Regions from separate parts of the Lentihominibacter sp. genome, predicted to be linked through region 2. Evidence: predicted binding sites of a transcription regulator. Region 2 holds the regulator's gene; the other holds the start of a gene.
What was found. The regulator LexA, encoded in region 2, represses DNA repair genes until DNA is damaged. The targets are predictions, from matches to a motif close to AGAACANNTGTTCT.
Positions count from the first base shown of each region.

Region 1 (5,641 bases), on a different contig from region 2:
ATCATAAAAAAATCTTAAAATAAACCGCATACATGTAAAAGTTTTTTGTATCTCAATCATAAAACATCCCCTGAAAATATAGTCTTTTCAAAGGGATGCAATATATACGCTCAATCACCCAGAACCTTGCCTATTGAATCGTTTATAACAAGAGCGGCTCTGTCATCATATTCTGTTTCGGATTTATTTATCAGGATAAGATTTTTTCCTGAAAAATAATTGATCAAGCCGGCTGCAGGATATACAACAAGAGAAGTCCCTCCCACTATAAGAGTATCTGCTTTGCTTATAGCATTCACAGCGCCCATCACAACTCTCTCATCGAGTGATTCTTCATAAAGAACCACCTCCGGTTTCACAATACCTCCACACTTTTTACACTTAGGAACTCCGATTTCACAATTGCTTTCATCTATTATATATTCCAAATCATAACCGGTTCCGCACTCCATACATTTGTTTCTGAGGACAGACCCATGCAACTCATAAACAATTCTGCTTCCTGCCTTCTGATGAAGTCCGTCTATATTTTGCGTTACTACACCGGTTAATTTCCCCGTTTTTTCCATTTCTGCAAGAGCTATATGCGCTTTATTAGGCTGTGCATCAGGATATAACAAATTTTTCTTATAATAATCAAAGAACATCTCTGTATGTTCCATAAAAAATGACCTTGAAAGCATTTGTTCCGGTGAATATCCATATTTATTCATAGCGTTGTAAAGACCTGATTCCGATCTGAAGTCAGGTATATTGCTTTCAGTAGAAACTCCGGCCCCTCCGAAAAACACTACCGATTTGCTCTCATCTACTGCTTTTCTTACCCTTTTGTCCATATTACTGTTCTCCATTAGTTTCCCGAAGGGAAGTACGGTCTGAGAACTCCTGCAACATTTGACAAAGGCATCGTCTGAAGCCAAACATGACCGGGACCTGTTATGACAGTATTAAATAATCCTTCTCCTCCCAGGAATTTATTTTTCATCCCCGGAACTGTCTGTATTTCCATATTACATGTCGCAGACATTGCAGCAAGATGACCTGTATCTACTATCAGCTGTTGTCCTGCTTTCAGAGAATATTCTATAACATGGCCGTCAAACTCTCCGAACACAATGCCATTTCCGCTAAGCTTCTGCATAACAAAACCTTCTCCGCCAAACAGTCCACTGCCTATCTTTTTATTAAAAAATACTGAAAGATCGATGCCTATTTCTCCTGCAAGAAATACGCTCTTCTGACATATAAGCTCATTGCCCGGTGAGATCTCAAAAGCCCTTATAGATCCCGGAAAACTTGATGCAAATGCAATCATTCCCGGTCCTCCCTGAGCAGTATATATGTTCTGAAAAAGTTTCTCTCCGGCAAACATCCTGCCTAAAGCCTTTCCTACTCCTCCATTGCTTGTAGTCTCCATCTTCATATTAGACGACATCCATGACATTCCGCCGCCTTCAGTCAGCATTTTTTCACCGGCTTCCAGCTGACATATAACTACGGGAAGTGTCTCCCCTTTTATTTCATATTTCATAATTTCACCTGCTCCCTTCCATACGAGCTTTTGTCTTAACTATCTAATTCAAAGTATATAATTTTATGAATTTTTTTGCAATATATACGGTGATTTTTATTAGCAAAGACTATTCCATTCAGCACATTATTTTATCCGTTTTTCAAAACAGTCATTTCAGTAAGATTTTTCCAGTATCTAACAGGCATAAAGTTTTTCTGACATCTGGGATTTGTCCGTTCTCTTACAGCGATATTATCAAAATAATTCTTCCACAATCTACGATAATTCTGTTCATCAGCTGAAACCTCAGGAACATCCTTATCGTCAAACAAGGATATATACCAACGCCTCTGATAAGCAATCAGCGCTTTTCTTCTCCCTATGTCATGTATTATAAAAGGATCGTTCTTATATCTATCGCAGAAATGTGAGGCTATCAGTTCAAGTACATCATTATCAGGCTCAATCCGCCCATAAAGAATATTATTTTTCATTACGGAAAACCGCACAAACTGCAGCATCCTTTCCCGCTCAACGTCCACCTTTTTTTCTATGGATTGAATATCAAACACCTCCGGGAAGCTATGGAGCATTGATACACTCGCCCCTTTATGAAAACCGAGAAGTACATATTTCAAGATCTTTGTTTCCTTGTCCGAATCATTTGAAAGATAGACCTTATATATACGCCGAAGATCGTAAGATGATATCTTCTTCTCTATTGCCTCATATACAATAGTGGCTTTCACAGGATCAGTTTTAATATCCATACATCCTCCGAGCAAAGTAGACTGATATTCATCTTTCCTGAATATTCCGGAAGCCTTATCGGTATAGTAATTATGGTATATACATGTCAATATTCCTTCAAATGTACCATCATAAAGATAATCTATCATATCAATCCGGCAGAAGACAGCTTTTCCTGCCGCTCTCCTTTCTGAAGCCTGTTCCATGTATTATCAAACATAGATACCTGAAGCCCATCCTCCATCTGTAATATAGCATTTCTTATAACATCCTGCTCAAAACGCCTCTCTCCATAATACCGGCCCAGACAGGTAAGAAAATACTTGGCTCGTTTCAGCACTACTCCCATTTTTTTAAGATCCTCAAACCTTACCGCCGACACTCTTCTCTGTCTGATTATACGTTTTGCTGAAACAGCCCCTATTCCCGGTATTCTCATGAGCATTTCAAAAGAAGCTTTATTCACTTCCAAGGGAAAAAGTTCGAGATTTCTGAGTGCCCAAGCAACTTTAGGATCAAGATCCGGATCGAGATTTATTTCTTTTCCGCCAAATAACTCTTTAACGGAAAAACCATAAAATCGGAGCAGCCAATCAGCCTGATATATGCGGTGTTCTCTTTCCAAAGGAGGTAGCGATGTACTGTCAGGGAGTACAGGAGATTCCACTACAGGGATATATGCTGAATAATACACTCGCTTCATTTTAAAAGTCCTATAGAGATTCTCACTGGTAGTAAGAATACTCTTATCCGATTCCCCTCCTGCCCCTATTATCATCTGCGTCGTCTGACCTGCAGGGGCAAAACTCTTGTCCCTTTTAGCAAATTTCAGTGAAGATACTCCTGTTTTATTTCGCTGTACAATACGGTCTTTCATCGCGCTATCAGTATCTTCAAAAAATCCTATATATTTTTCGTAATCGGCAGAGCAATTCATATCCTCTGTCAAGTCTTCTCCCATTTTGCCCAGATGTTTTCTGCCTCCTCCAATATAGCTTTTTTCTGTATTCAAGTTCTGTCCTTTGAACATAGTTCCCGGACCTGTAAGGATATTGCGTTCTATTAATGAATTGGTAATCTGCCTCATGGGAGCAAAAATCTCCTTTGGTTTTTTCTGAGGTGCAAGCAGTGAGAGGCTCTTTGATGTAGGCATTTCTATATTAACACTTAGCCTATCTGCAAAAAGACCTATACAGTGCAGCAGTTCAGGAGAAACACCGGGGATTATCTTAGCATGTATATATCCGGCAAAGCCGTATTTGACCCTGAGCAGCTGCAATGATTCGAGAATACGTTCTGCTGTATGATCAGGAGAAATCTCGACTGCAGAACTCAAAAATAATCCCTCTATGTAATTGCGGCGGTAAAATTCTATCGTAAGCCTAGCCAGCTCATCAGGTTCAAAAGAAGCCCTGGGAAAATCATTGCTCCTTTTATTAACACAATATTCACAGTCATATACACATTTATTAGTGAACAATACTTTGAGCAGCGAAATACATCTGCCGTCAGCGCCCCATGAGTGGCATATGCCTGAAGCATGAGCGCTTCCTATATTACCATCGTTGTGTCTTCCTACCCCGCTGCTGGAACATGATACATCATATTTTGCACTGTCAGCTAATATCTTTAACTTTTTCATGATGGATTCCATTATCTGCCCTTCCTTTTCTCAAGTAATATATTGTATTTTATCACTTTGAGAACGTATGTTCAATATCAAGAACTTATGTTTTTAAAAAATAGCAATTTACAAGTCTTCCAACATAAAAAAATCATTATCAGATCTATCCTTTTATTCTCTGTTCTTCCAACAATAAAAAAGTCCCCATTATCATGAAAAATCAAATATAACGGAAACTTTTATCAAAATATTCAAACTTTATAAACCGAAATTTTTAAAGGACTCCAATCATCTATACTTCTCTTGCAGATAAAATCTTTCTTTTAAAGCCTTCTCCGTAAAAGCGCCCTCTAAAAGCAGGAGAAATAAGCAGATCACCCTTTATCATAATATCTTCATCCTGCCCTTATATCCATATAAAATATTTTTTATATGCTTCCCTTAATAGTTTTTCCGTCAAATATTACCGTTTCAACATTTATATCTTTTATTTGATTATCCGGGACATCAAAAGGATTCTTATCAAGGATTAAAATATTGGCTATCTTTCCCTTCTCCAAAGTCCCCATTATTTTCTCCCATCTCATCTGAACTGCACTATTTAAAGTATAACCCTTAAGCAGATCTGAAATGCTAAGCTTTGCTGACAGCGGGGGCCTTGCTGAATCCGGATATCTTCTCGGATCCAGAGGGAATTCAGGATCTATCCTTGTTGCTGCCACCTGCATACCAAAGAAAGGATAAGCCCTGTGCAGCTCATATCCTGTAACTACATCACTTGAAAAAGCAACTGTAGCTCCGCTTTTTATTATAGAATTAAACTGATACATTCGTTCCCATTTTTCTTTCGAATAATAATTCATAGCCTCCTCGCCAAAATACCCGCCCGACCAGTGACATGACCAGTTTATATAAACTCCCAACTGCACAGGCCTTTGCATATCAGATGGATCCACGATCTCACAATGAGCAAAGGTCGGTCTGCACACCCATGGAATACCGTTTCTTCCAGCTATAGCCTGAGCTTCTTCAACAGCGTCACATCCTATACGAAAAGCTCTGTCCCCCACCATATGTATATGCAAATCCAAGCACTCGTCATTACACATAAGCAGACATCTTATAAGTTCCTCCTTCTCCATCATTATCTCGCCATAATTTCCGGGATCGTTAATATGTTCATGAAGAGATGCTGAATTGCCGCTCTCATTAGTACCATCCAGAAACAGTTTCATAGTATTTATCTTTACATGATCTGTTGTATACTGTCTCTGATACTTGCGAAGAACTGCTATCTTTTCAGGAAGATCCTCCAAGCTCCAGAATCTTACCATGCCATCATAGTATACATTTAACTGACCTGCCATATCCATCTCATATATAGCCTTTATCTGATCATCATTTTCTATAAATCCATCTGCGATCGCCGTGATACCGCTGTTTTCAAGAAAATTGAAAAATCCTCTCATCGTCTTTGTGTTCAACTCTTCCGGCGGATACCATCCGATAGATCTAAACATATTATCTGCGAATTTCATCCATGCCATTTCTCTGATCCAACCTGTAGGATTACCTTCATTATCTCTTGCGAAAGTTTCCAAAGGACCCGGATCAGGCGTGTTTTTGTCTATTTCCAGCAATTCCAGCATTCTGCTGTTAACCCAGCATAAGTGCTCGCCAAAGTCCTGGCAAAGCACAGGTCTATCGCTTATAGCCTCATCCAGCAAAGCTTTATCCGGTCCTTTCTCATTAAA
Region 1 covers NZ_JBKTXS010000013.1:43,098-48,738, reverse strand. Annotated here, with positions in the region: gene ACLR96_RS05265 (NAD-dependent protein deacylase) at 111-836, opposite strand; gene ACLR96_RS05260 (TIGR00266 family protein) at 851-1,531, opposite strand; gene ACLR96_RS05255 (TIGR03915 family putative DNA repair protein) at 1,663-2,412, opposite strand; gene ACLR96_RS05250 (putative DNA modification/repair radical SAM protein) at 2,409-3,917, opposite strand; gene ACLR96_RS05245 (amidohydrolase family protein) at 4,316-5,641, opposite strand, start outside.
Region 1: ACLR96_RS05250 (putative DNA modification/repair radical SAM protein) is a predicted target of LexA. The motif match lies at 3,966-3,979, and genes of this name have one in related genera.

Region 2 (5,641 bases):
GTCAGAAAAGTTATGGTACTTCCACATTTTTTACACATTAAAAACTTTGGATCCATATCAAATACCCCTTTTTATTTTTTGATAAAAAGCAGGCAATAGAGCTCATCCTACAGTCCCAGAGCTTCTGCAATCTGCTCTTTCGACCGCAGGCCAATCAATGTCTCAGCAATTTCTCCATTTTTAAAATATACCAAAGTAGGTATGCTGGTGACCCCAAATTTCATGGCTAACGCCTGCTCTTCATCGATATTGATTTTTCCCACTTTTATGTTTTTGTATTCATCTGCAATCTCATCCATAACAGGACCCTGCATCATACAAGGGCCGCACCATGCCGCCCAGAAATCAACCAGTACCGGCTGTTTCGATTCTTTTACTTCTTTTTCAAAATTATCTTTTGTTATTTTTATGATCTCCATAATTATCACTTTCCTTTCCTGCTTATTTTATCCGATTTTTTTAATATCATTAATGCTAATATAACATATATAATCTGGACTATCAAGGTAAAAATATGATCATTTTCCTTGTAAAGTTATTTTTGTTAAAATATAATAAAATCAATATTGTACAGTATTTTCTATACCATTAAGGAGGTCTTTAAAAATGTCAATGAATGCACACGACTATGTCGCAGAACTGGTCAAAAAGGCAAGAAAGGCTCAAAAATACGCCAATAACTTCACACAGGAAGATGTTGATCTTCTGACAGCAGCGGTAACATACAGCCTTACAAAACCCGAAAAAACCAAAATGTTTGCTGAAATGCTTGTAGAGGAATCCAAAATGGGCATATCGGAAGATAAAATTTCTAAAATATACGGAAAAGTCTGGGGATCTTATCTTCAGATGAAAGATAAAAAATCAGTAGGCCTTCTCGATGACAATAAAGAAACCGGCATTCAAAAATGGGCTAAACCTATGGGAGTTATTGCCGGAATCATGCCTGTGACCAATGGAGAAGCTACTCCTATCATAAAAGCCAACATGGCTCTGAAAACAAGAAATGCCATAATCCTGGCTCCACACCCCAAATGCAGAAAGCTCAATCTCGCTATAGTCAATGAGATAAGAGCCACCATCAAAAAGCTTGGATACCCTGAAGATCTGGTTCAAACCTGTCACTGTGAATGGGTTAAGCTTGAAGTATCACAAGAGCTGATGACGCAATGTGATTTTATCCTTGCCACCGGAGGCGAAGCCCTCGTCAAAGCAGCCTACTCTTCCGGCACACCTGCCATTGGAGTAGGTGTGGGAAACTGCGTATCTATAGTAACAGGCAAAACACCTATGGATAAAGTAGCTGAAATGATCTGTTTGTCAAAAGCATACGATAATTCAACATCATGCTCTACGGAAAATAACATCATAGTATTTGACAACTGCTATGATGATTTCATAAAAGCAATGGAAAATCACGGAGCTTTCCTATGTAAAGAAGGTTCTGAAGAAAAAGCAAAACTTCAAAAAACATTGTGGCCAAACTCACCTGATGATCACGTACTCAACCGTGCTGTCATTGCTCAAAGTGCTGAAGATATAGCTGCCCTTGCAAGACTTGAAGTGCCCTCAGGAACAAAAGTCATAATGGTGGAAGAATTTAATGGCTTCGGCCTCCAACATCCATTTACGGGAGAAAAGCTCTCTCCTGTATCCGGTATCCAGAAAGCAAAAAACCTTGACGATGCTATCAACAAAATGCTATCTACACTGGAATATCAGGGAAAAGGTCACAGCTGTGGTATACATACTGATGATCCCGCTGATGTAGATAAGCTTGCCTCTGCGGTTCCGGTAACTAAAGTAGTAGTAAATCAGCCGCAATGTCTCACTAATTCAGGAGGATGGAACTGTGGATATCCAGTCTCACTTACACTGGGATGTGGTACATGGGGAGGCAACAGTGTATCTCATAATGTTACATATAAAGATCTCTTGAATTACACTTATGTTTCAAGACAGATTCCCAACTGGAAACCTGAATCACTCAAAGACTTCATAAATGCAGATATTATTGCAAAAGTAGATGCCTAATCATGCAGCGACAAAACGCTGAAGCATTATACTCTTTTCAGCTCAGCAGAAAACATGTGTTTACTTTTTGTTCTTTTTATGATAAAATGTTCTCATAAACAAGGAGGATATTCGCATGTTAAAAGAACGAGAACAAAACATCTTAAATTACATGAGAGCTGAAATAAGAGAAAAAGGCTACCCTCCTACTGTCCGTGAAATATGTTCTGCACTGGATATCAAATCCACATCTACAGTTCATAAGGATATCTCAAACCTTGTAAAACAAGGTTATATAAAGAAAGATCCTTCCAAGCCAAGAGCCCTAATGCTCGTAGACATCGGACAAACTGATTCTCACGATAAACATGAAATGTCAGACAGCAACACAGTAAACAGAGAAGTATCCCGCGCCGAAATCATAGAGGTACCTCTTGTGGGCAGAATAGCCGCAGGCACTCCTATTCTTGCTGAGCAGAATGTGGAAGACAGTTTTCCGGTTCCCGCAAGATTCGTAGGAAACAATCCCAGCTTTATGCTTACAGTGAGAGGCGAGAGTATGATCGAAGCCGGTATAATGGATGGGGATTATATATTAGTAGAACAGCAGAACACAGCCAGAAACGGAGAAATAATTGTAGCTATGGTGGACGGATTTGAAAGCGAAGCCACGGTCAAAACTTTTTATAAAGAAAACGATCATATAAGACTCCAGCCGGAAAATTCCTCTATGAGTCCCATCATTGTTCAAGACGTAAAAATACTGGGAAAAGTAAAAGGAGTCTTTAGATATTTTTAATAAATCTTTTATAAAAGTCTGTTATGATCATAACAGACTTTTTATTATACATAAAACATTATCAGCGATATTATATACATCCATAAAAACAATCAGCACGATATTTTTTGTATCTCTATATATCAAAAATTTAAATATAAACGATTATCTTCAATATTACTGCACAAAATAAGAAAAAAATAATTTGAACGGAGACAAAAAATGAACAACAATATGGATCTTAATTATGAAATGTTCTGTTACCAGTGTGAACAGACTGCCAACGGAAAAGGCTGTACTAAATTAGGGATATGCGGCAAAACACCTGAGATAGCCAACCTGCAGGACCTTCTTATTTTCCAGATAAAAGGAATAAGCTGCTATGGAAAAAAACTGATTGATCAAGGGGATCATATAGACAAAGACATCGTCAGCTTCATCGAGAATGCACTTTTTACCACTCTAACAAATGTAAATTTTAATGCCGAAGATCACGTTAGACTCCTTAAAGAATCTCAGAAAATAAAAGAAAGGCTCAGAAATCTTGTAGGCAAAATTAATAGCCCTACTTCACATGCTACCTATGATCTTCCGTCCGCCAAAAGTGAAATGCTCAAAGACTCTCAAATAGCAGGGATTATGTACGATCAGTCCCTTGATCCCGATATACGTTCACTTCGTCAGACCATTCTTTATGGACTCAAAGGTATCAGCGCATATGGACATCAGGCCAGAGAGCTGGGATATTACAGCGATCAGGTGGATGATTTTTATATTACAGCTCTTGAATCTACTACCGACGACACGCTAACAGCAGATGAAATGATAAGGATGACCATGAAAACAGGAGAGATTGCTGTAGAAGTCATGAAAATCCTTGACGATGCAAATACAGAAGTATATGAAAATCCATCTCCTCACAAAGTAAATATAAAAATTAAAAAAGGTCCTTTCATCATCGTTTCCGGACATGACCTGAAAGATCTGGAAATGCTTCTGAAACAAACAGAGGGAAAAGGAATAAACATTTACACACACGGCGAAATGCTTCCCGCACATGGTTATAAAGGACTAAAAAAATACTCTCATCTTGTAGGAAATTTTGGCGGAGCATGGCAGGATCAGCAGAAAGAATTTGACAATATACCAGGATGTATCCTCATGACTACAAATTGTCTGATGCGACCGCGAGATTCATATAAAGACAGAATCTACAGTACTAACGTAGTAGGGTGGGAAGGTGTAAAACACATAGAAAAGAAGTCAAACGGAGAAAAAGATTTCAGTGAAATAATACAACAGGCGATAAAACTTGGAGGATTCAAAGAAGATCAGGAATCAAAAGAAATACTTGTAGGATTCGGGCATCATGCGACATTAGGATATGCTGAAAAAATAGTTGCAGCTGTCCATAAGGGCGATGTGAAACATTTCTTCCTCATCGGCGGCTGCGACGGTGCAAGACCGGGACGTAATTACTATACTGAATTTGCAGAAATGGTTCCAAAAGATTGCATGATATTAACATTGGCATGCGGAAAATATAGATTCAACAAACTTGATTTCGGTGAAACCGCAGGACTTCCAAGACTCCTTGATGTAGGTCAATGCAACGATTCCTATTCTGCTGTGCGCATAGCAACTGCTCTTTCCGATGCTTTTGATACAGACATAAACGGACTTCCTCTGTCATTCATAATCTCATGGTATGAACAAAAAGCTGTCGCCGTACTGCTGGCACTTTTGAGTCTGGGAATTAAAAACATCTATCTGGGACCTACACTGCCTGCATTCCTCAGTCCCAATGTACTGCAATATCTTAGCGATACTTTTGATCTGAAACTTATAAGCAGTGCTAAAGATGATATAAAAACATGTCTGAAGCAAAATATATGATTTTCTCAATGACAATAAATTTTACGAACAAAAACTAAATTCATTTCTTCCATTATTTTTAAAATCTGAATCGATTTTATTTTATCAATACCATAAATCAATATTTCTTTAAAAGATAAGGCTGTCTCATTAAAGATAAAAAACTTTAATGAGGCAGCCCTACTTTTTATTTTCTGTTTAACAACTGGCGTTTATTTCACCAGCAGTTTCTTTATTCCTGCTTCTAAGCCATCCAATGAAAGTTCGAACATCGGAAATATCTCTGATATAGCATTTATGGTTTTAGCTCCATACATCCATTCCCACGTACTTTTGTCTATAGGGTTAAGCCATACCTGTTTCTTATATCTTCTCTTAAACTTCTCCAGCCATGCTATACCCGGTTCTTCATTCCAAAGACCAATATAAGAATTCCCTCCCTTTTTATAAAGCTCAGAGGGCGCCATTGCAGCATCCCCAACAAAAATCACCTTATATTCACTATCAAGATTTCTCAAAACCCAGTCAGTTTCTATCCACTCACCCTTTTTACAATAAGGGGTGGTATATAGATGATCATATATACAATTATGAAAATAATATATCTTCAAATCTTTAAAATGATTAGCCTGACTGACAGCCTGGAAAAGCCTGTTACATAATCTGCTGTAAGGCAGCATTGAACCGTCGGAATCTATAAGAAGCAATACTTTAACTGTATTTTTTCTCGGCTTGTCATATACAATCTTAAGCATTCCTGCATTATCACAGGTTTCGTCTATAGTCTTATCAATATTGAGTTCTGTTTCCTGCGCATCAACCCTTGAGGAATATTGCCTCAATCTCCTGAATGCCATTTGAAACTGCCTTATATCCAAAATCTTATCCTGCCGAAAGTCCTTAAAATTTCGTTCTCCGGCCACCTGAACGGCAGATTTGTGGCGGCTCGGTCCACCGGTCCTTATGCCGCTGGTA
Region 2 covers NZ_JBKTXS010000033.1:231-5,871, reverse strand. Annotated here, with positions in the region: gene ACLR96_RS08515 (desulfoferrodoxin family protein) at 1-56, opposite strand, end outside; gene trxA (thioredoxin) at 108-428, opposite strand; gene ACLR96_RS08505 (aldehyde dehydrogenase family protein) at 607-2,034, shown strand; gene lexA (transcriptional repressor LexA) at 2,150-2,812, shown strand; gene hcp (hydroxylamine reductase) at 3,014-4,687, shown strand; partial or broken gene ACLR96_RS08490 (VWA containing CoxE family protein) at 4,879-5,641, opposite strand, start outside.